2 regions of the Glutamicibacter sp. NPDC090743 genome follow, and region 2 is predicted to be linked to the other one. Evidence: riboswitches for the same ligand, from Rfam matches in the RefSeq annotation. Region 2 holds a riboswitch; the other holds the start of a gene.
What was found. A riboswitch is a leader RNA that binds a small molecule or an ion and turns the genes downstream of it on or off. The one in region 2 is predicted to bind S-adenosylmethionine.
Positions count from the first base shown of each region.

Region 1: it holds a riboswitch for S-adenosylmethionine, as region 2 does, so the genes downstream of both, ACIQTS_RS14200 (O-acetylhomoserine aminocarboxypropyltransferase/cysteine synthase family protein) here and ACIQTS_RS05780 (flavin reductase family protein) in region 2, are expected to answer to the same signal.

Region 1 is NZ_JBIVXE010000006.1:250,573-260,206, reverse strand. Features, by position in the region: partial or broken gene ACIQTS_RS14235 (IS3 family transposase) at 1-852, shown strand, start outside; gene ACIQTS_RS14230 (amidase domain-containing protein) at 1,113-1,595, shown strand; gene ACIQTS_RS14225 (hypothetical protein) at 1,629-2,048, shown strand; gene ACIQTS_RS14220 (ATP-binding protein) at 2,018-2,329, shown strand; gene ACIQTS_RS14215 (hypothetical protein) at 2,889-3,152, shown strand; gene ACIQTS_RS14210 (hypothetical protein) at 3,197-3,424, opposite strand; gene ACIQTS_RS14205 (CoA-binding protein) at 4,012-4,506, opposite strand; gene ACIQTS_RS14200 (O-acetylhomoserine aminocarboxypropyltransferase/cysteine synthase family protein) at 4,506-5,879, opposite strand; SAM riboswitch class I at 5,995-6,089, opposite strand; gene ACIQTS_RS14195 (histidine phosphatase family protein) at 6,201-6,761, shown strand; gene ACIQTS_RS14190 (RNA polymerase sigma factor) at 6,875-7,372, shown strand; gene ACIQTS_RS14185 (methylated-DNA--[protein]-cysteine S-methyltransferase) at 7,369-7,998, shown strand; gene katG (catalase/peroxidase HPI) at 8,097-9,634, opposite strand, start outside.
Region 2 is NZ_JBIVXE010000002.1:500,654-510,287, reverse strand. Features, by position in the region: gene ACIQTS_RS05790 (PaaI family thioesterase) at 1-222, opposite strand, end outside; gene ACIQTS_RS05785 (long-chain-fatty-acid--CoA ligase) at 238-1,845, opposite strand; SAM riboswitch class IV at 2,222-2,338, shown strand; gene ACIQTS_RS05780 (flavin reductase family protein) at 2,433-2,933, shown strand; gene dnaB (replicative DNA helicase) at 4,002-5,357, shown strand; gene ACIQTS_RS05770 (ZIP family metal transporter) at 5,418-6,155, shown strand; gene ACIQTS_RS05765 (MFS transporter) at 6,179-7,561, shown strand; gene ACIQTS_RS05760 (hypothetical protein) at 7,575-7,763, shown strand; gene ACIQTS_RS05755 (GNAT family N-acetyltransferase) at 7,774-8,106, opposite strand; gene ACIQTS_RS05750 (pirin family protein) at 8,124-9,125, opposite strand; gene ACIQTS_RS05745 (MarR family winged helix-turn-helix transcriptional regulator) at 9,295-9,634, shown strand, end outside.

The sequences.
Region 1 (9,634 bases), on a different contig from region 2:
AAACCCAGAATTCCAGGGGCAGTCACTACCGATGTCTGAACGCCTGCCAAGAGCTGAGCGAAGCCTAAGTCCTGCGAGCACACCGCACGAAACTGCTCCAGGACGAGTGTGAGGCGTCCAACCAGGTTGCCGGTGGCGGACAATTAGTGGATTTGATCCGCAAAAACCATGAGGAAGACATCTCGACATCCACGGTGATGTCGCTCATGAAAGAGCCGAGAATCCGGGCCACGCGGATGAGCGCCTTCAAAACCACGACCGTGCGTGAGCGCCAATCCCGGACGGTGCGTATAGAAAACCATAGGGTCGACAATCTCGGCATGCGTGACTTCCGCTCCTCGCGGCTTGCGGCGAAACTGTTAGGCGATATTGCCTGTCTGCGCGCCGGTGAAGGCTGGTTGTATTTGGCGACGGTGATCGATTTGAATTCGCGACAGATCGTGGGCTGGTCAATGGGTAAGAACATGTAAACGTAGTTGGCCATTGACGCGAGGGGGCTTGCTGCGTCGCAGGCGTTCATCCAGTTTGGTAGTGTGTTCCATTCAGACCGAGGGCCCAATGTACCTCGGCGCGTTCCAGAGGTGGTGTGCTGCGCACAGGGTGCGGTAGTCGACGGGACGCGCCGGGGTGTCCCTGGGATAATTCCGTCGCCGAGTCAGCCTTCTGGACGATCAAGAAGGAAATGTTCCACCACAGGTTCTTCAGCAGCAGGGTGGCTGCGTGTGCCGCAGTGAAGGAGTGCATCGCGGTTTGGTACAACCGGAAGCGCCCGTATACGGCAAATGGCGGAGTTAGCCCCAGGCGGTTCTGGACTCATATCAGGAAAGGGATCCTCTAGCTTTGACGGCTTGAGGAAATGTACAAAAAGATCAAAGTTCGTGTCCCAAAAACTTGACCAGCTCAGGAGCGAGCTCATCCCTTATGAGCTAACAATCGACGACACTGGCAAGATCCAAAACATCGTAGTGAAGGATGATGAGTATCTTGTCTCGCAGTCTGCGGCACTAGCTCTAACTACCGAAGAAGAGGAAATCGAAGTTGACCCCACTGTCCCTGGCAGCGAGGAGGACAGTGGGGCATTAATCAATCCTCTCCCCCTGAACGTCGCCGAAATGGCGGCTTCAAAGCTTAGTTCGTCCAACAAGACGAAAGTTGCAAACTACGCAATCAAGTGGGCTAAGTCGTACAATCCTGCCTATAAGAGGCACGGCTACGACTGTACTAATATCGCTTCCCAAGCGCTTTATGCAGGTGGATGGAAGAAAATTGAAGGCTACTACAAGAGCAACTCGAAATGGTTTGGCTATGGTGTCATGACCAGCTGGACTTGGAGCGGTGCTGAAAATTTCTATCGTTTTGCCCGGAATGAATCAAAGCGGGCTTCACGTCTTGCCAGTGTCTACAGCCTCGTTCCTGGAGATATCCTTCAGTACAAAACGAACGGTGCCAAGATTAAGAATATGACGCACACCATGGTGACCACTAAGAAAATCAATGGTGTCCCATACCTCTCGTACCACAGCAACGCTACTTTGAATAAGCCCTTCACTCAGCTGAAACCACTGAATGTAACTTGGTACGCGCATAGGATCTAGTCGTACAGCTCATTCGATTTGCAAAGGTCATTTGTGTACAAAAAACGCATCTCAAAGATTATTGCCCCACTACTGCTGTTTCCGCTGGCTCTTTCGGCAGCAGGGTGTTCAGCCGATAGGAAGCAGGCTTGTGACGGAGGAAAACCCGTCAGCGATCCACAGGAAGCAGTTCGAGTACTACTTGAGGCTGCAGAAACAACCGACCATGACAAAGCGTGTTCAGTGATCATGGACAAATTAGACGAAACAGTCATGAACACACAGCTAGCTGCGCTGAAGACCGACATGGATTCGGTAGAAGTCACCTCATCCAACTTCACGATGGTCGAGTTCGAGCGCGGCGGTCCAGCACACTTCTACCATGTGTATGCTGATCAGCCTGATAAGTCCGTGGACCTTACGCTCATGGACGTTGGCAAAGGATCGCGAATAGTATTTGGCGAAAACTACTGAGTCACTACCGTATTATCAAGCCCCGCGATAAGGACGTAGACCCTGAATCTCATTCAGGGTCTACGTCCTTTCAGCTGATTGCTCATCGATATGAGCAGGGGTCGGTGCTGGCGACCTCGAATATGCCTTTTGGCCGGTGGGGTGAGGTTTTCGGTGATGATGTTGTTGCTTCGGCGATGATTGATCGTTTGGTTCATCATGCGGAGGTGTTGTCTTTGGCTGGGGATTCATATCGGGTGAAGAACCGTCAGGATCTGCTGCGCAACGCTGAGCAGGTATAGAACAAATTGGGTGTGGAGGGGTCAATTTTCGATTGGCGGTAGGGGGTCAATTTTCAGTTAGCGTTGATAAACTTTGGCTACAAATCCCGCTGTGGGTTCTGAACATGCGAGCATTCCCCGTTCAGGATGGTCGTGGACGTTAGACACAGGCTAGGTATGCCATGAGGTTCTCGTCCCGTTGAACACCCTGGGTCCTCGCAAGCTCGTCTCCAAGGTGTGTCGGGCGTCCGCTGGCGTGTCCGGTTGGTGGCCCGGACTTCGTCAGGTCTTTTCCTGTTTTTGCTGCTGTCCTTCGGAGTGTACGGGCCACCTCCAAACCCACAAGCCACTCGCTGCGCTTCGGGCGTGCTCCACCAGAAATTCTTGGTCCGCGCTCCTTCGTCGCTTCTTTCGGCCCAAGATTTTCGTGGATTGCGCACGCCTGACGGGTTGATGGGTTTCCGGCTGGCCCCGCTACATTTCTTTTCGCCAGCAGGCAGAAAAACAACCGGGGGAGGGCTTCGACGGGAGGCTGGCAATCTGCCCCTCTTTCCGTGAAGCGAAAGGATGCAAAAAACCTATGCAGACCACGACCAAAGACAGCCGCGAAACCGTTACCGTCCCGGCAACTGTCGAGCGCGATATGTACGGCGAAGTGTATGACTGGATGGAATCGCTGGCCGGTACCGGGTGGTACGAAGTTCCAGGGTGGGGACGCGACGGATGGGACCTGAGATCCTGGCCTTACATCATCTTCGCCGCGACGAAGACGACCGATGAAACCGGGAAGCTGTGCGGATACACCACCTACGTGGAAGGCGACGTAACTGGTCAAAAGAACTAGGCCGTCCGGCAGAACGCTCCGATTATGGACAAGGGAAGCAACAGCTAGGAAGCCTTTTTGGTTTCCTTGGTAGCAAACCAGCCGGGCAAGCTAATCAGCAGCCCCACGACACCAACAATCGCCACCACCCAAAGAGCCGGGGCAGGCCATGAGTCCAGGTTGTTCTCATCCATGATGACCCCCGTAGAATACAGGGCAATCCCGCTGCATACCAAGGCAGTCAAGCTCATCCCGAGGGCCACGGACCATAGGGTTCTTCGATTTGCATCCACTGTCTGCTCCTTCGTATCTCCAGTCAACTGGCGCACCTCCAAGGAGGCTTCTGCTTCCGGAGAATTCTGAATAGTGCGTCAACCCAGAGTACTGTCTCCGATGCCTCTTAGCTGGGTGCCGCAGATGGAATCCTCGCCCAGAGAAATTTCAACTCCGTGCAGCATCGAGGGTGCGGCACCATGCTATTGCGAGATGCTGGAATGTTCTCGGGCCAAGGGAATTGAGTTTTCATATAGCAGTGCGGGCGGGATTTTTCTTGTTTCGTTCGTGCTCGTAGCGAATCGAACTCGATTCTCCCTGCCTGTTTTAGGGTTTGGGTCGTTTGGCCTTGTCTTGCAGTGCTGTGGTTTGCAGATTTTTCGATCTGTGATTGAATGCGTCGAGCACTTCGGGGCCACACCCACGGCATGCCGTGGGCCAATTGCATCGACCATGGTTCGGCAGAGGTCTTGTTCTTCCTTCGGAATGCTCCGTGCAAAAGTTCAGCGTCGTTGACCAAACCGGCCATTTCCGGGGAATTGCCGCAGAAAAATGGGTGCATGCAACGCAATGTTGCATGCACCCATTTCCTGGAATCTTGGACTCCCTAGGCAAGTACCTGGCGCTTGGAGGAAATGACGCCGGTATTGAATCCAGCCAGGCGCAGGCCGCCGTGGAAGCGGGCGTGCTCGATCTTCACGCAGCGGTCCATGACCACATTCATGCCCGCGGCCTCGGCGCGCCGGGCCACTTCCTCGTGCCAGGATCCCAGCTGCAGCCACAGGGTCTTCGCGCCTACGGCCAGGGCCTCGTCCAACACGGTAGGCAGGTCATCGTGCTTGCGGAAAACCTCCACCAGATCCGGGGTCTCCGGCAGATCGGCCAGCGACTTGTACACCGGCTGGCCCAGGATCTCATCGAGTACCGGGTTGATGAAATACACCTTGTACTTGGAGGAGGAGAGCAGGTAGGTAGCCACAAAATAGCTGGCGCGCGATGGCTTGTTCGAGGCGCCGACAATGGCGATGGACTTGGTGTCACGCAGGATCTCCAGGCGCTGTGCGGCTCCCGGGCCTTCCCAAGCGGTATCAACGGCAGTCATTAGATTGCTCCCTTCGAAGCGGTTGGCAATGCGCAGGCGGAACCGTCGTAGGCCGGTGCCTCGAACCCTGCGGCGGAACCGGCAATCGCTTCCTGCGAAGCGGCCAGCGCCTGGTCCAGATCCCAGAGGATGTCCTCGACATCTTCCAGTCCTACCGACAGGCGGATCAAATCTTCTGGCACGCCAGCGGAGACCAGCTGCTCGGCGCTCAGCTGCTGGTGGGTGGTGGAGGCCGGGTGCAGCACCAGGGTGCGGGCATCGCCGATGTTGGCCAGGTGGCTGGCCAACTGCAGGGCTTCGATGAACTTCGAGCCGGCTTCGCGCCCGCCCTTCACCCCGAAGCTGAAGACCGAGCCGACGCCCATGGGCAGTAGCTCCTTGGCCTGCGCGTGCTGCGGGTGGGATTCCAGGCCGGCATAGTTCACGTAGGTCACGCGCTCATCGGCCTGCAACCAGGCAGCGACCTGCTTCGCGTTGGACAGGTGGTTGTCCATGCGCTGCGGCAAGGTCTCCAGGCCCTGCAGCAGCTGGAATGCGGACTGGGCCGGCAGAGCCGGTCCGAAGTCGCGCAGCTGCTCGCTGCGCAGCTTGGTCAGGAAGCCGTACTCGCCGAAGTTGTCCCACCAGGAGACGTTGCCGTAGCTGGCAACCGGTTCGGTCATGGTGGGGAACTTGCCATTGCCCCAGTTGAACTTGCCCGACTCGATGACCACGCCGCCCAGGGTGGTGCCGTGCCCGCCGATGAACTTGGTGGCCGAGTGGATCACGATATCCGCGCCGTGCTCGATAGGGCGCAGGATGTACGGGGGAGTGAGCGTCGAATCGACTACCAGCGGGAGATTGTGGCGGTGCGCCACCTCGGCCAGGCCCTTCAGGTCAGCGATGTCGCCGGACGGGTTGGCCACCACCTCGGTGTAGACGGCCTTGGTGTTTTCCTGGATCGCCGCTTCGAAGTCGGCGGGATCATTGGAGTCGATGAAAGTGGTGTTGATGCCGAAGCGGCGCAGCGAGACATCGAGCTGGGTGATGGTGCCGCCATAGAGCTTCGAGGAAGCCACAATGTGGTCGCCTGCCTGGGCCAAGGCCGCGAAGGTGACGAATTCCGCGGCCATGCCCGAGCCGGTGGCTACCGCTCCGATGCCGCCTTCCAGCGAAGCCATGCGCTCTTCGAAAGCCGCTACGGTCGGGTTGCCGATACGCGAGTAGATGTTGCCGTACTTCTGCAAGGCAAAGAGGTTGGCCGCATCGTCAGCGTCCTTGAAGACGAACGAAGTGGTCTGGTAAATCGGCACTGCGCGTGAGCCATGCTCGGCATCGGGGGTGCCTCCGGCATGCAATGCGCGGGTGCGGAATCCAAACTTGTGATCTGCCATGGTGGCTTACGACTCCTTGTCGATTGGGGTTTCGCGGGCACCGCAGGGCGGGCCGCGATCGAGGCAGGAATCCCGGAATCAATGTCGCTTCCTGCTGTGGTCCAACGGGTAGGCGGCTGCATCGTTTCTGGCGGTAGCACCGTAACCACCGGATGTGGCAGGTTGCTGCGGCGTCATCGAACCAGATCTCTCAGCCGCTCGGGATGGTGTAATAATCTTCGCAACATGACCGTTCGTGACCCAACTATGAGTCGTAACGTTGCGTATTGGAGCTGTTATCGGAGATTCTTCGATACCTATTACCCCGGTTAGGCTGGAGTCATGGATACTTCGCTGGCACTGGTGCGACACGGGCAGACCGATTGGAACCTTGCAGGGCGCCTGCAGGGGCGTACCGATATCCCGTTGAACGATACCGGGCGCGAACAAGCTCGCGAGGTCGGGCGCCAGCTCATCGGCCAGAACTGGTCGCTGGTACTTGCTTCGCCCTTGGAACGTGCCCGGGAAACTGCCGCGCTGATTGCCCAGCAGATCGAGGCCGAGACGGGGAACGCTGTTCCGGAACTCATTGAACGCGGCTTCGGCCCGCTGGAAGGCCGGATCATGGCCGAGGTCAGCGAAGCGGAATCGGCTGCTGCCAAGGACCTGCGTGAGCCGCGTGCCCAGATCTTGAGCCGTGCGGTGCCAGCGCTGCTGGAGTTGGCCAGCAGGCATGCCGGGCGCAAGGTCATGATTGTCAGCCATGGGGCCACCATGCGCACCATCCGTGACGCATTGGCCGGAACCACGGATCCCCAAGGCGTGGAAAATGGCGAAATGCTCCACTTGGACTTGATCCGCCTTGAGCAGATCGCCAGCGAATTGGATCTGATGGCTTTCTAGGAATCCATGGGGTCTCTGCGTGAAGGAAATTTTTTTCATTCACGCCTCACAAAATGGTCTCCTCGTACGTTTACATGGTGAGAAGCCATGAAGGCGCAAATGCCAGGAGATCCATGCAAGCACCGTTCGAGCGGATAGTCCAGGACTATGGACTGAACGTCCTGCGCGTTTGCCGTGCCCTGCTTGATGAGCATCGCGCGCAAGACGCCTGGTCCGAAACGTTCCTTGCCGCGCTCAAGGCGTACCCGCAATTGCCTGAAGACGCCAATGTCCTGGCATGGCTAGTGCGTATTGCCCGGAACAAAGCCATTGACGAGTTGCGCAGGAACAAGCCGGAAATCCTCATCGGCCAAGACGTGGACAGCCTGGCCCCATCGGCCCAACGGCCGGATCTGCAGTTGGAGAACCTGCAGCTGTGGCATGAGGTGAACCAGCTTCCTGGCAAGCAGCGGCAGGTGGTGGCCTACCGCTATCTGGGCGGAATGAGCTACGCGCAAATTGCCGGAATCCTTTCCGGCACCGAAGCTGCCGCCCGGCGTTCGGGCGCCGATGGGATCAAGAATCTGCGGGCCCGGATGGATGACCAAGAACTATGGAGGGAGCAGCCATGAACGGAATAAATTATCGGCAGCAGGCTACGGCCGCTGAAGCGCAAATCCTCGACTCGCTGCAGGGCCGGCTCGTTGAGCGGGCCCGTGCACGGGAACTTGTTGATGTTGCCTATCGCGTGGTCGATAGCCCCGTGGGGGCCTTGCTGCTGGCCAGCACCGATGCCGGGCTGGTCCGGGTCGCTTTTGAATCCGAAGGCCATGACCGGATTCTGGAGGTGCTCTCGGAAAGGCTCAGCCCGCGGATCCTGCGCGACAATTCGAGCCTGGATGATGCCGCCCGGCAACTGGAGGAGTATTTCGCGGGCCAGCGGCATGGCTTCGATCTTCCGGTGGACTTGCAGCTCTCCACCGAGTTCCGCCGCCAGGTGCAGCTGGAACTGGGTCATATCGATTACGGGCATACCCTGAGCTACGCCCAGCTGGCGCAGCAGATCGGCAAGCCGAAGGCGGTGCGGGCCGTCGGTTCAGCCTGCGCCACCAACCCGATTCCCATCGTGCTGCCCTGCCATCGGGTGCTGCGCACCGATGGTTCATTGGGCGGCTACCTGGGAGGCTTGGAAGCCAAGTCCGAGCTGCTGAAGCTGGAGAACCCGGACTTCGCCAGCGGCGCCGCGACGCTGTTCTGACGGGCAGCTCCCGCATGAAACAAGTGCTGGGCTGCTGCCTCCCTTGCGGGAAGCAGCAGCCCAGCACTAATTGCTACGGGCTCGCGGCCCAGCAGCTGCTACTTGCTGCGCAGTTCGAAGCGATCTGCGTCCATGAGCTTGGCCCAAGCGGAGGCGAAGTCATTGACGAACTTCTCCTTGGCATCATCCGAAGCGTAAACCTCGGCCAGTGCACGCAGCTCGGAGTTGGCACCGAACACCAGATCCACGCGGCTGCCGGTCCAGCGGCCATCGGTGGTGGTGTAGGTCTGCTCGTCAGCGGATGGGGTCCATTCCAACCCCAGCTCCAGCAGGTTCGCGAAGAAGTCGTTGGTCAACGCGCCTGGGGTGTCGGTGAAGACGCCCAAGTTGGAGCCGTCCCAGTTATTGCCGATGACGCGCAGTCCACCGAGCAGTACGGTCGCTTCCGGTGCCGAGAGGCCCAGCAGATTCGCGCGGTCGATCAGCAAGTACTCGCTAGGCAGCTTGACGAAGCCCGAGTCGTAGTTGCGGAATCCGTCGGAAACTGGTTCCAGCCATGCGAACTGGTCAACGTCGGTTTGCTCCTGGGTTGCGTCTACGCGGCCCGGGGTGAATGGAACCTCGACCTGCTGGCCAGCTGCCAGGGCTGCCTGCTCGACTCCGACGTTGCCGGCTAGGACAACGACGTCCGCGAAGGAAGCCTTGATCCCGGAAGTGGCGTTGAAGTTGTCAACAATCTCTTCCAGCTTGGCAATTACCGGTTTGAGCTGCTCAGGCTGGTTCACGCTCCAGGAGACCTGTGGTTCCAGGCGGATGCGGCCGCCGTTAACGCCGCCGCGCTTATCCGAGGTGCGGAAGGTCGAAGCGGCCTTCCAAGCCGTGGATACCAGCTGCTGGACGGTCAGTCCCGAATCGTTGATCAGGGCTTTAAGTGCGGCAACTTCAGTTGCACCCAAGGTGGTCTGCGGAGCTGCTGGCAGTGGATCCTGCCAGAGCAGGTCCTCAGCAGGAACCTCTGGGCCGAAGTAGCGGGACTTCGGGCCCATGTCGCGGTGGGTCAGCTTGAACCATGCGCGGGCGAAGGCGTCTGCGAACTGGTCTGGGTTCTCCTTGAAGTTCTTGGAGATCGGGCCGTAGACCGGGTCGAAGCGCAGGGCCAGGTCGCTGGTAAGCATGCGTGGCTCGCGGTGTTCCAAGGTCTCGAATGCAGGCTGGACCAAGCCGGCTCCGCCATTGTTGACCGGGCGCCACTGCTTGGCGCCTGCTGGGGATTCGAACAGTTCCCATTCGTAGGCGAAGAGGATGTGGAAGAACTCGTTGTCCCAGCGGGTTGGGTGGTAGGTCCAGGTGACTTCAAGACCCGAGGACACGGTGTCCGCGCCCTTGCCGGTGCCGTGGCCGTTCTTCCAGCCCAGTCCCTGCATTTCAAGCGGAGCTGCTTCTGGATCCGGGCCGATCTTGTCATCGGCATGCGCGCCGTGGGTCTTGCCGAAGGTGTGGCCACCGGCGATCAGCGCGACGGTCTCCTCGTCGTTCATGCCCATGCGGCGGAAGGTTTCGCGGATGTCTACGGCCGAGGCCAGCGGATCCGGATTTCCGTCAGGACCCTCAGGATTCACGTAGATCAGGCCCATCT
Region 2 (9,634 bases):
TTGCCCGCGTTCGGCCACCGCGTAGCTGGCGCCCACCGATCCTGCGCTCTCGATGATCGAGGTGTACACGCCGCCATGGACTACGCCCCAGGGGGTGTGGTGGTTCTCGTCCAACTGCGCGTGGCCGCGTACTTCAGTGGCTGTGATTTCATCGAATTCCAGTCCGATGCTTTCGCTGAAACGGCTGGACTTGTTGGGAATCCGTGGTGCTGAGTTATCCAATTGGTGATCCTCGGGCTAGTTCGGTGTGCTGGCTTCTAGCGCCTGGGCGCGCAGGACATTCTTCTGCACCTTACCAGTGGAGGTGCGCGGCAGATCCTGCGGGAAGACGATGGTGCGCGGCACCTTGAAACCGGCCAGCTTTTCGCGGGCGAATTCAATCAGCGTTTGCGCGTCCAGGGAGGATCCGCTGGCGCGGATGACATATGCCACCGGACGCTCGCCCCATTTCTCGTCCGCTATGCCGATGACGGCCAGGTCCAGCACCTCGGGGTGCGAGGCCAGCGCCTGCTCCACCTCGATGGTGGAGATGTTCTCGCCGCCGGAAATGATGATGTCCTTGGCCCGGTCGCGCACCTGGATGTAGCCATCCGGGTGCATGACACCCAGATCGCCGGTGTGGAACCAGCCGCCATGGAAAGCTTGGGTAGTGGCCGCTTCATCGCGATAGTAGCCGATCATGACGTTATTGCCGCGCAGCACGATTTCGCCCATGGTCTGTCCATCCGCCGGGACATCGTTCATGTTCTCGTCAACAATGCGTGCGGACTCGGCGGTAATCATGCCAACGCCTTGGCGGGCGAGCTTCGCGGCCCGGTCCGGGCCATCGAGGGCATCCCACTCATCCTGGTACTCGCACACCGTGTACGGTCCGTATACCTCGGTGAGGCCATATACATGGACTACCTCGATGCCCAGCTTCTGCAGCTTGGAGATGATTGCCGGGGACGGGGGAGCTCCTGCGGTGGTGATGCGCAGTGGCGCATCGAGCTGGTGGGCGCGGGTGGAGTCGGCGATGATGGAGCAGACGGTCGGAGCGCCGCACAAGTGGGTGGTTCCAAGATTCTCGATGGCATCCCAAACGGAATCTTCGCGCACGCCGCGCAGGCACAGGTGGGTTCCTCCCGCCGCGGTGACGGCCCATGGAGTGCACCAGCCGTTGCAGTGGAACATCGGCAGGGTCCACAAGTAGCGGGTCTTGGCGGTGAAGCCCTGGTGGTGCGCTTCGCCCAACGAGTTCAGGTAGCTGCCGCGGTGCGAGTAGAGCACACCCTTCGGCTTGCCGGTGGTGCCCGACGTGTAATTGAGAGTGATCGGAGCCCGCTCATCGGCGATGGCGTAGGGAAGTCTTTCATCCGAGGCTTGTGCGATTAGCTCGTCCAAGGTGGCGTCCACGGGCACGTCCGGACGTTCTCCGGCGTACTGGTCATCGGTGATCTCGATGAGCGCCTCCAGCGTTGGGTTCTCGCGGCGCAGGGTCTTCGTGTTCTCCAACAGCTCTGTGTCGGCAAGCATCAGCTTGGCAGCAGAATGATCAATGATGTATTGCAGCTCGTGGGCCGAAAGTCGGGTGTTCAGGGCAACGAGGACTGCGCCTGACAGCGGTACGGCGTAATGCGCCATGAGCATTTCGGGAGTATTCGGTGCCAGCACGGCCACGCGGTCGCCCGGCTCAATGCGAGCCTTCAGCGCCTGGGCAAAGCGGTGCACCCGTGCTTCGAAATCTTCATAGGAGAAGCTGCGAGTTCCATGGATGACGGCGGTCTTCTTCGGATAGGCCTCGGCTGTGCGTTCCAAGAAACGCAGTGGGGTCAATTCTGAATGGTTTGCCTGAATCTCTACCATGGTGTGGCTATTCCTCAATCGTCATCGATGGTTACGGAGAACAATAAGCAGGAGTGTGACTCAATGCACTCCATGACCAATAGTGGCATGAACCTCAGCGTCATGCCGGGAAACCAAGTTTCATTACGGTGGGCGGTAGGGAATTCGCGCCAGGGCACCGAGCCCAGGGGAGGCGTTAGTGTTCTGCCGAATCAAGAGCGGCGGAAGCCTGCTGCGATCATGGGGCCGAGGCGTTCAAGAAGCGCGGCGTATGGCGAATAAAAGACTGCCCAAGGACTTCTGGCGGGGCCTTGGATCGAATATTGCGTCGAATATTGCGATTTGCGAAGTGAAATGTTTGACGGCTGTTCGTCATGAGCCATATCGTTTTAAACAGAATCAAGAGCATCAGCTATAAGCCCTGGCTTGCTGATCGGCAACCCTCTCAACGGTAGTGGGGTGCTCCAGGTGAGGATTCGGTTCCACACAAAATGTGCTGGAACAAGTACCGCACACGGCGCGGAACTTCAGCCCAAGCGGCTTCGAGTAACGAGAAGCCAATGCTTGCAGGCTACTGCGCGGTGGGCAAGACCCAAAGGAATCGAGCCATGTCATTGAATCTTGAACTTGACCCGTTGACCCTGCGCAAGGTTTTCGCTCAGCATCCATCAGGGGTAGCCGCCCTCTGTGCAGAACTGGATGGCGTGAAGACCGGAATTGTCGCTTCATCGTTTACCGTGGGAGTTTCCCTCGAACCTGCACTGGTGATGTTCGCCGTGCAGAAGTCCTCGAACACTTGGCCAAAGCTGCGCGAAGCTGGCCGCATTGGCGTCTCAGTGCTGAGCGAACGCAATGATGGTGTCTGCGCTCAGATTGCGTCGAAAAATGGCGACCGGTTCCGCGGAATCGATACCTATTCCTCGGATCAGGGCGCGCTCTTCGTCAACGACTCCACGTTGTGGCTGGAGACTTCGATCTACAACGAGGTCGAAGCGGGGGATCACTGGGTAGTCCTGATGGAAGTCCACGGGCACCGCACCTCCGAGCACTCGCCACAGATCTTCCATGATTCGCGGTTCCATTCGCTGCCGATTCCTGAGCTCGTATAAGCGCTTCGCATCTTCCAAAGCTCCGGCGAGATCAAATCATCGATCTGGCCGGAGCTTTTTGAATTCCGGTTGGGCGGGTTGAGCCGTTCCCCGCAGCCCTCGACACCGGCAATGCCCGTTCTCTCTCGCCACCCTGAAGACGTGGCAAGATGGCTGGCAATCTCATGGCCTGCCATCTTGGGCCAGCTGCCCCAGGCATTTGGCGATAACCTCGTCATCAAAGTATCTGTCGCGAGAAACCTTGAACTCGCCATATCCGCCACCCGCCTGGGCTGTCGAACAGAACCGCGCAGGTAGCTCATGGATCCTCGCTGCACGCTGGACCAGAGTGGCAGCGAATTGCCGGCAACCCTCGGATGGGGTTTCCGAGCCATGCAAAGGCTGCGCATCACAAATGAAACCGGCGCTTTATGGCGTCTTCACTGGCGCGCGTCGCGGACGCGAAGTGGCGAGAGTGCGCCGGCAGCCCAGTCGCTGATCCAGGTTCGCCCGCAGAGTCGTTGCACACATTAAGTTATCCACCGCCCCCGAACGCAGAAACCCTAGCCGATTGTGGACTACTGGAAGATCCGGCCTTGCTGGCGAATTTAATCCACGGTGACTTAGGGTTTTGTAAATTCACCAGTATCCACAAGGTTATCCACAAAACTGTGGACAAGACGTGGGCAAATGTGTACAAAGGGTGAAAAACCCCGGGAACTAGGCGATTAAGGGTGTTGATAACCTTGGGTCGGTTGGCGTGAGCTTCAATGAATTAAGTTTCTGTCCACAGGTGTGCGAATACAAACAACCAAGTCAACAGATATTAATGATACGTAGAGTGGGGTAATCCACAGAGTTCTCCCCAGACTGTGAACAGGGAACTCCACAGGTAGAGGAGTGTTATCCACATATTCTGTGGATAATGAGGTTTACGCCTGTTAATAACAGCCCTAGTGTTGGGTTCGGGAGAGAAATATCCACAGGCGCCTGACATCCAAATGTCCGTATCGACTGACACGATGAAGCGTTGCCATGAGGCAAGGATAATTTTTCCCAGCGGGTCAATAGGGGATGGAAGTGTCTGCAATGAGTGCTGAGCCGGTTTACGAAGGACGAGATTCCGACGCAGGGCGCAAGCCGCCACAGGATATCGAGGCCGAGATGTCGGTCCTCGGTGGCATGATGCTCTCCAAGGACGCCATTGCTGACGTCGTTGAATCCATTCGCGGCACCGACTTCTACCGTCCCTCCCACGAATCGATTTACGAGGCGATTGTCGACCTCTACGGTCGTGGCGAACCAGCCGATGCGGTCACCGTAGCCGACTTGCTGACCAAGCGCGGCGAAATCTCGCGCATTGGTGGCGCCGCCTACCTTCACAATCTCATCCAGCAGGTTCCAACTGCAGCCAACGCCGGGTACTACGCAGAAATTGTGCGCGAACGCGCCGTGCTGCGCCGATTGGTTGACGCTGGAACGCGTATTGTCCAAATGGGCTACTCGCCAGATGGTGAAGTTGACGCAATCGTCAACGAAGCCCAGGCAGAGGTCTACAAGGTGGCCGAGAACCGCAGCAGTGAAGACTACGTGCGCCTTTCGGACATCATCGAAGACACCGTTGATGAAATCGAGAACGCGGCCAACGCGGGCGATGGCATTACCGGTGTGCCCACCGGATTCTATGAATTCGACGAGCTGACCCAGGGCCTGAAGGGCGGCCAGATGATCATCATCGCCGCCCGTCCTGCGGTGGGCAAGTCAACCTTCGCGCTGGACTTCGCCCGTTCTGCTGCCATCAAGCACAATATGGCCACCGTGTTCTTCTCCTTGGAAATGGGCCGCAATGAAATTGCGATGCGCCTGCTCTCGGCCGAAGCATCCATCCAGCTCCAGGATCTGCGCAAGGGCTCGGTGGAAGACGCGCAGTGGACCAAGATCGCCACGACCATGGGCCGGCTGAACGAAGCCCCGTTGTTCATTGATGATTCGCCGAACATGTCCATGATGGAAATCCGTGCCAAGTGCCGTCGCCTCAAGCAGCGCAACGAGCTGCGCATGATCATCCTGGACTACCTGCAGCTGATGAGCTCGGGCAAGCGTGTGGAATCGCGCCAGCAGGAAGTTTCCGAGTTCTCGCGTAACCTCAAGCTGCTCGCCAAGGAACTCGACGTTCCGTTGATTGCGCTGTCGCAGCTGAACCGTGGTTCCGAGCAGCGTACCGACAAGAAGCCAATGGTTTCGGACCTGCGCGAATCGGGCTCGATTGAGCAGGACGCCGACATGGTGATTTTGCTGCACCGTGATGACGTCTACGACAAGGAAAACCGGCCGGGCGAAGCTGACGTGATTATCGCGAAGCACCGTGCCGGTCCGACCAAGACCATCACCGTGGCCTTCCAAGGCCACTACTCGCGCTTCAACAACATGTCCACCGAGGGTTAGTCCCAGTCAGAACTCAATGGCACCTACTAAGCCAGCGAATTGCTGGCTATAGTGGGTGCCATGTTCGCTTCGATGCAGGCTTTGCTGTGGGGCACTGTGGCCGGCTCGGCCCTGCTGCTGGGATCTGGCGCGGCCTGGTGGCTGAAGATCCCCAAGGTCTGGGTCAGCGCCATCATGGCCTTCGGTGCCGGGGTCCTGGTCAGCGCACTGGCCTTCGAGCTGGTGCTCGAAGCCTATGAAACCGGCGGCCTCGTTGCGACGCTGGGCGGCGTGATCGTGGGCGCTGCCTTGTATTTCGGCGCGAACCGGCTGCTGGCCTGGAGAACCTCAAAGCGGCAGGCGCAGCGCGCAGGAGAGCAGGAGGCATCCGGAACCGCGCTCGCGGTCGGTGCACTCATCGACGGCATTCCCGAGTCCGTGGCGCTTGGACTTTCCGTGGTCGCCACCGCGAGCATTAATCCGGCGATGCTCATCGCCATATTCATCTCCAATGTCCCCGAGGGATTGGCGAGTACCGCACAGATGAAAGCGTCCGGGCGCAAGGGGTCCTCGATCGTTTTGCTCTGGGGATCGATAGCCATTTCCTGCGGCATCGCTGCCTTCCTCGGAGCGCTGCTGCTGGAATCCATGCCCGGTGAAGTGCTGGCCTTCGCCACCGCGGTCGCTGCCGGAGGCATCTTGACGATGATCGCCGACACCATGATTCCGGAAGCGTACAAGGTAGAGCACGACTACACAGGGTTGCTGGTGACCTCGGGCTTCCTGGCGGCCTTCAGCCTGCACGTGATCGGCGGCTAGGGGAAACCTGAGATCATGGATGCATGCCCCTGAACCGCAGCAGCCAATCAGCCGAGCGCGCCGAGTCCACGATCTATGCTCCGCAGTATCTTCCCACCACCCTTGGCATGTTCGTGCTCGTCTTCCTGGTCGCTTTCGAATCCATGGCCGTGACCACGGTAATGCCACTGGTCAGCGAGCTGCTGGAGGGCGAACGCCACTTCGCCCTGGCCTTTGCCGCGCCAATCGCCAGCGGGATGCTGGGGATGGTTGCCGCCGGAGAAGTCACCGACCGGTGGGGGCCCAAGCACCCGCTGTCCATCGCCGTGGCCGTTTTCTGCATTGGGCTGCTGATCTGCGGTTCAGCCGAGAACATGCAGGTCCTGATTGCCGGGCGCATCTTGCAGGGAATTGGCGGTGGCGCGATCACCGTCGCCATCTACGTGCTCATTGCCCGCGCGTATCCCGCGCATCTGCATTCCAAGATCTTCGCCCTGTTCGCTACCGCCTGGGTGGTCCCGGCGATGATCGGCCCCTGGCTGGCCGGCTTGATGGCCGTGCACCTCGGTTGGCGCTGGGTGTTCTCCGGCGTGGCGGTGCTGGTGGTTCTCGCCTTCTGCGGGATCGTGCCGGCGTTGAAGTCGCTGAGCTCCCAGCGCAATCCGGACCTGGGGCCGATTTCCAAGAAGCGGCTGATGCTGGCCGGCCTGACTGGACTGGCTGTCATCTGCATGAACTTGCTCGGCAATGCGCAGGGCAGCTGGTCCCTTCTGGGACTGGTCTTGGCATTGGCGGTAGCCCTTGCAGCAATTCGCCCGTTGCTGCCCAAGGGCACGTTCAGCTTGGCCAAGGGGCTGCCGTCCACCATCATGACCCGCATCTTCGTGGCCGGGGCCTTCTTCGGCGTGGAAGTCTATCTGCCGTACCTGCTGCGCGAGGATTACCAGCTGGGTCCCGACCGGGCGGGCCTGATCCTGACGGCCTCGGCATTGTGCTGGTCGGTGGGTTCATGGCTGCAAGGAAAGCTGGGGGATAAGGTGGAATCCTCCACCTGCATCACCGTGGGTGCGATCGCCGGCAGCGTAGCGATTTCAACCGCATTGGCCACCGCGATCTTCCATCCGCCGGTCCTCGTGCTGGTCTGCGGATGGGCCGTGGGCGGCTTCGGCATGGGGATGATCTTCCCGCGGCAAAACGTGAACATGCTGGCCCTGTCTGCCAAGGATGAACAGGGATTCAACTCATCGGCAATGACCGTGGCCGACTCCCTGGGCAACGCCGGAACCACCGCCGTCGGTGGCGTCATCTTCGCGATGGCCGCCACCGGGATGGAGTTCATCTCGGTCTTCAGCTTCAGCCTCTTGCTGATTCTGGTCCTGATCGCGATCTCGCCGCGCACCAAACCTGTTGCGCAGCCAGCAGCCTGACTACGCTGGGATCATGGACACAGAGCTTCCCAAGACGAGCAACCCCGCCGCCAGGGCTTTCGAGCAGGCCGGCATCACCAGTCTCGAGCAGGCGGGGCAGGCCGGCACCGCGGCGCTGCTCGCGCTGCACGGCGTCGGCCCGAAAGCCATCCGCATTCTCCGCGACGAGCTGGCCGCACGCGGCCTCAAGATGAACCCCTGAGGTCTCCGGTTTAGCCGCGCGGCAGGACGCCCAGGTGGTCCTTGTCCGGTTCCACGATATGCTGCGCATACTCGGTGTGCTTGGCAACGTAGGCCTTCACGTACGGGCAGACCGGAACGATCCTGGCACCGCTGGCGATGGTGTTCTCCAGCGCGAATTTCACCATGACGCTGGCTAGGCCCTGTCCGCCGTATTCCTCATCCACGGTGGTGTGGAAGAAGATCCGCTCGACGCCTTGGGCCCCATCAAAATCGCGGTAGTGCGCCGCTCCGATGATCTTGCCGTCATCGTCGAGGGCGAAGCGCTGGCGCTCGGGCAGGAATACTGGTTTGATGTCGCTCATTGGGAGTTCCTTACTGGTTAGGCGGGGTTCACGCGCGGGCGCAGGCGAACGGTGGGAAGTGCTGGAGCCGGCAAGGCTGCCGGAGTATTAGGCGGGAAAGGCCCGAAGCGATCCTCGGAGGCATCCCCGGGCTCGGCCCCGATCTCGGCTTGCCATTGCGCGCGGAACGCGAGGACTTCCTCATGGGTGCGGCCTACGAAGTTCCACCACATCAGGATGTCTTCCTTCAGCGGCTCTCCGCCGATGAGCAGCGCCAGAACCGGTTGGTCCCCGGACTTCAGGCGCAGGGTCGTGCATCCCGCACGCACGAACCCGAGATCGCGTGGAGCGAGTTCATGGCCGTTGACTTCAAGATTGCCGGAGTCCAGGAGGATCCCGTGCTCATGGTGCCCGGGGACAACCACTTCGATCTCGGTGTTCGGTTCAAGGCGCAGTTCGGCGCCACCGAGCTCGGTGTGCGTCTTCACCGGGGAGGTGGACGACTTGCCCGACACCCCGTAGGTGCCAAGGAAGACCGACAGCGACCAGCCGGGAGCGGTGAGCGCTTCCGGGCGGTAGTTCTCAAAAGTATGTTCCATATCCCGTGCATGATCCGGCAGCGCGGTCCATAGCTGGGCGCCGTGAAGGATGGTGGTGTCTTCGGTGAGGATCTCCGAATGGCTGATTCCGTGCCCGGCGGTCATCAGATTGACCTCGCCGGGTCGCACGGTCGCCTTGAACCCGGCCGAATCCATATGGTTGATCTCTCCGGTGAAGAGCCAAGAGACAGTCTGCAGTCCGGTGTGCGGGTGACGAGGCACGTTCATCCCGCCGGTGACTGCGACATCGTCAGGACCGTAATGGTCCAGGAAGCACCAAGCGCCGATCAGGCTGCGCTGCTTTTGCGGCAGTGTCCGGAAGACCGTCATTGCCCGCGGACCGCCCAAGGGCACTTCGCGTGGTTCCAGGATTTCAACCTCTGCCTGGGAACGCACTGCACTGCAGCCGATCTCCTCAGGCCGGTGCTCAAGATTGCTCATATGCCAAGGCTATTCACTGTGGCCCGCTTTGACTACTTGCGCCACCGATTCGAACGCAACTGGAATTGGCGCTGCGACCCGGGGCAGCTTTCGGCCCGGGCACGGTATTCTCGACCGCGGTACGATCAATGCAGTGGTATTAGGCATCTTTCAAGGAGCTTGCGACAACGTGGACAGTGCTATTCTTCGCGACGAAGATCTCCTCAAGCTGGAAAAGCAGGTGTGCTTCGGCCTGGCCGTAGCCTCGCGCTCGGTGATCTCGGCATACAAGCCCGTGCTGGATCCGCTGGGGCTGACGCATCCCCAGTACCTGGTGATGCTGGCCCTTTGGGACTTGGGGCCGATCAGCGCCCGTGCCCTTAGCGGGCATCTGCACCTGGATCCGGGAACGCTTTCACCGTTGGTCAAGCGCCTCGAAACTGCCGGTTTGGTGGCAAAGACGAAGAACCCGGACGATGAGCGGGCCGTCATCATTCAGCCCACGGAGAAGGGCGCCGCGCTGCGTGCTG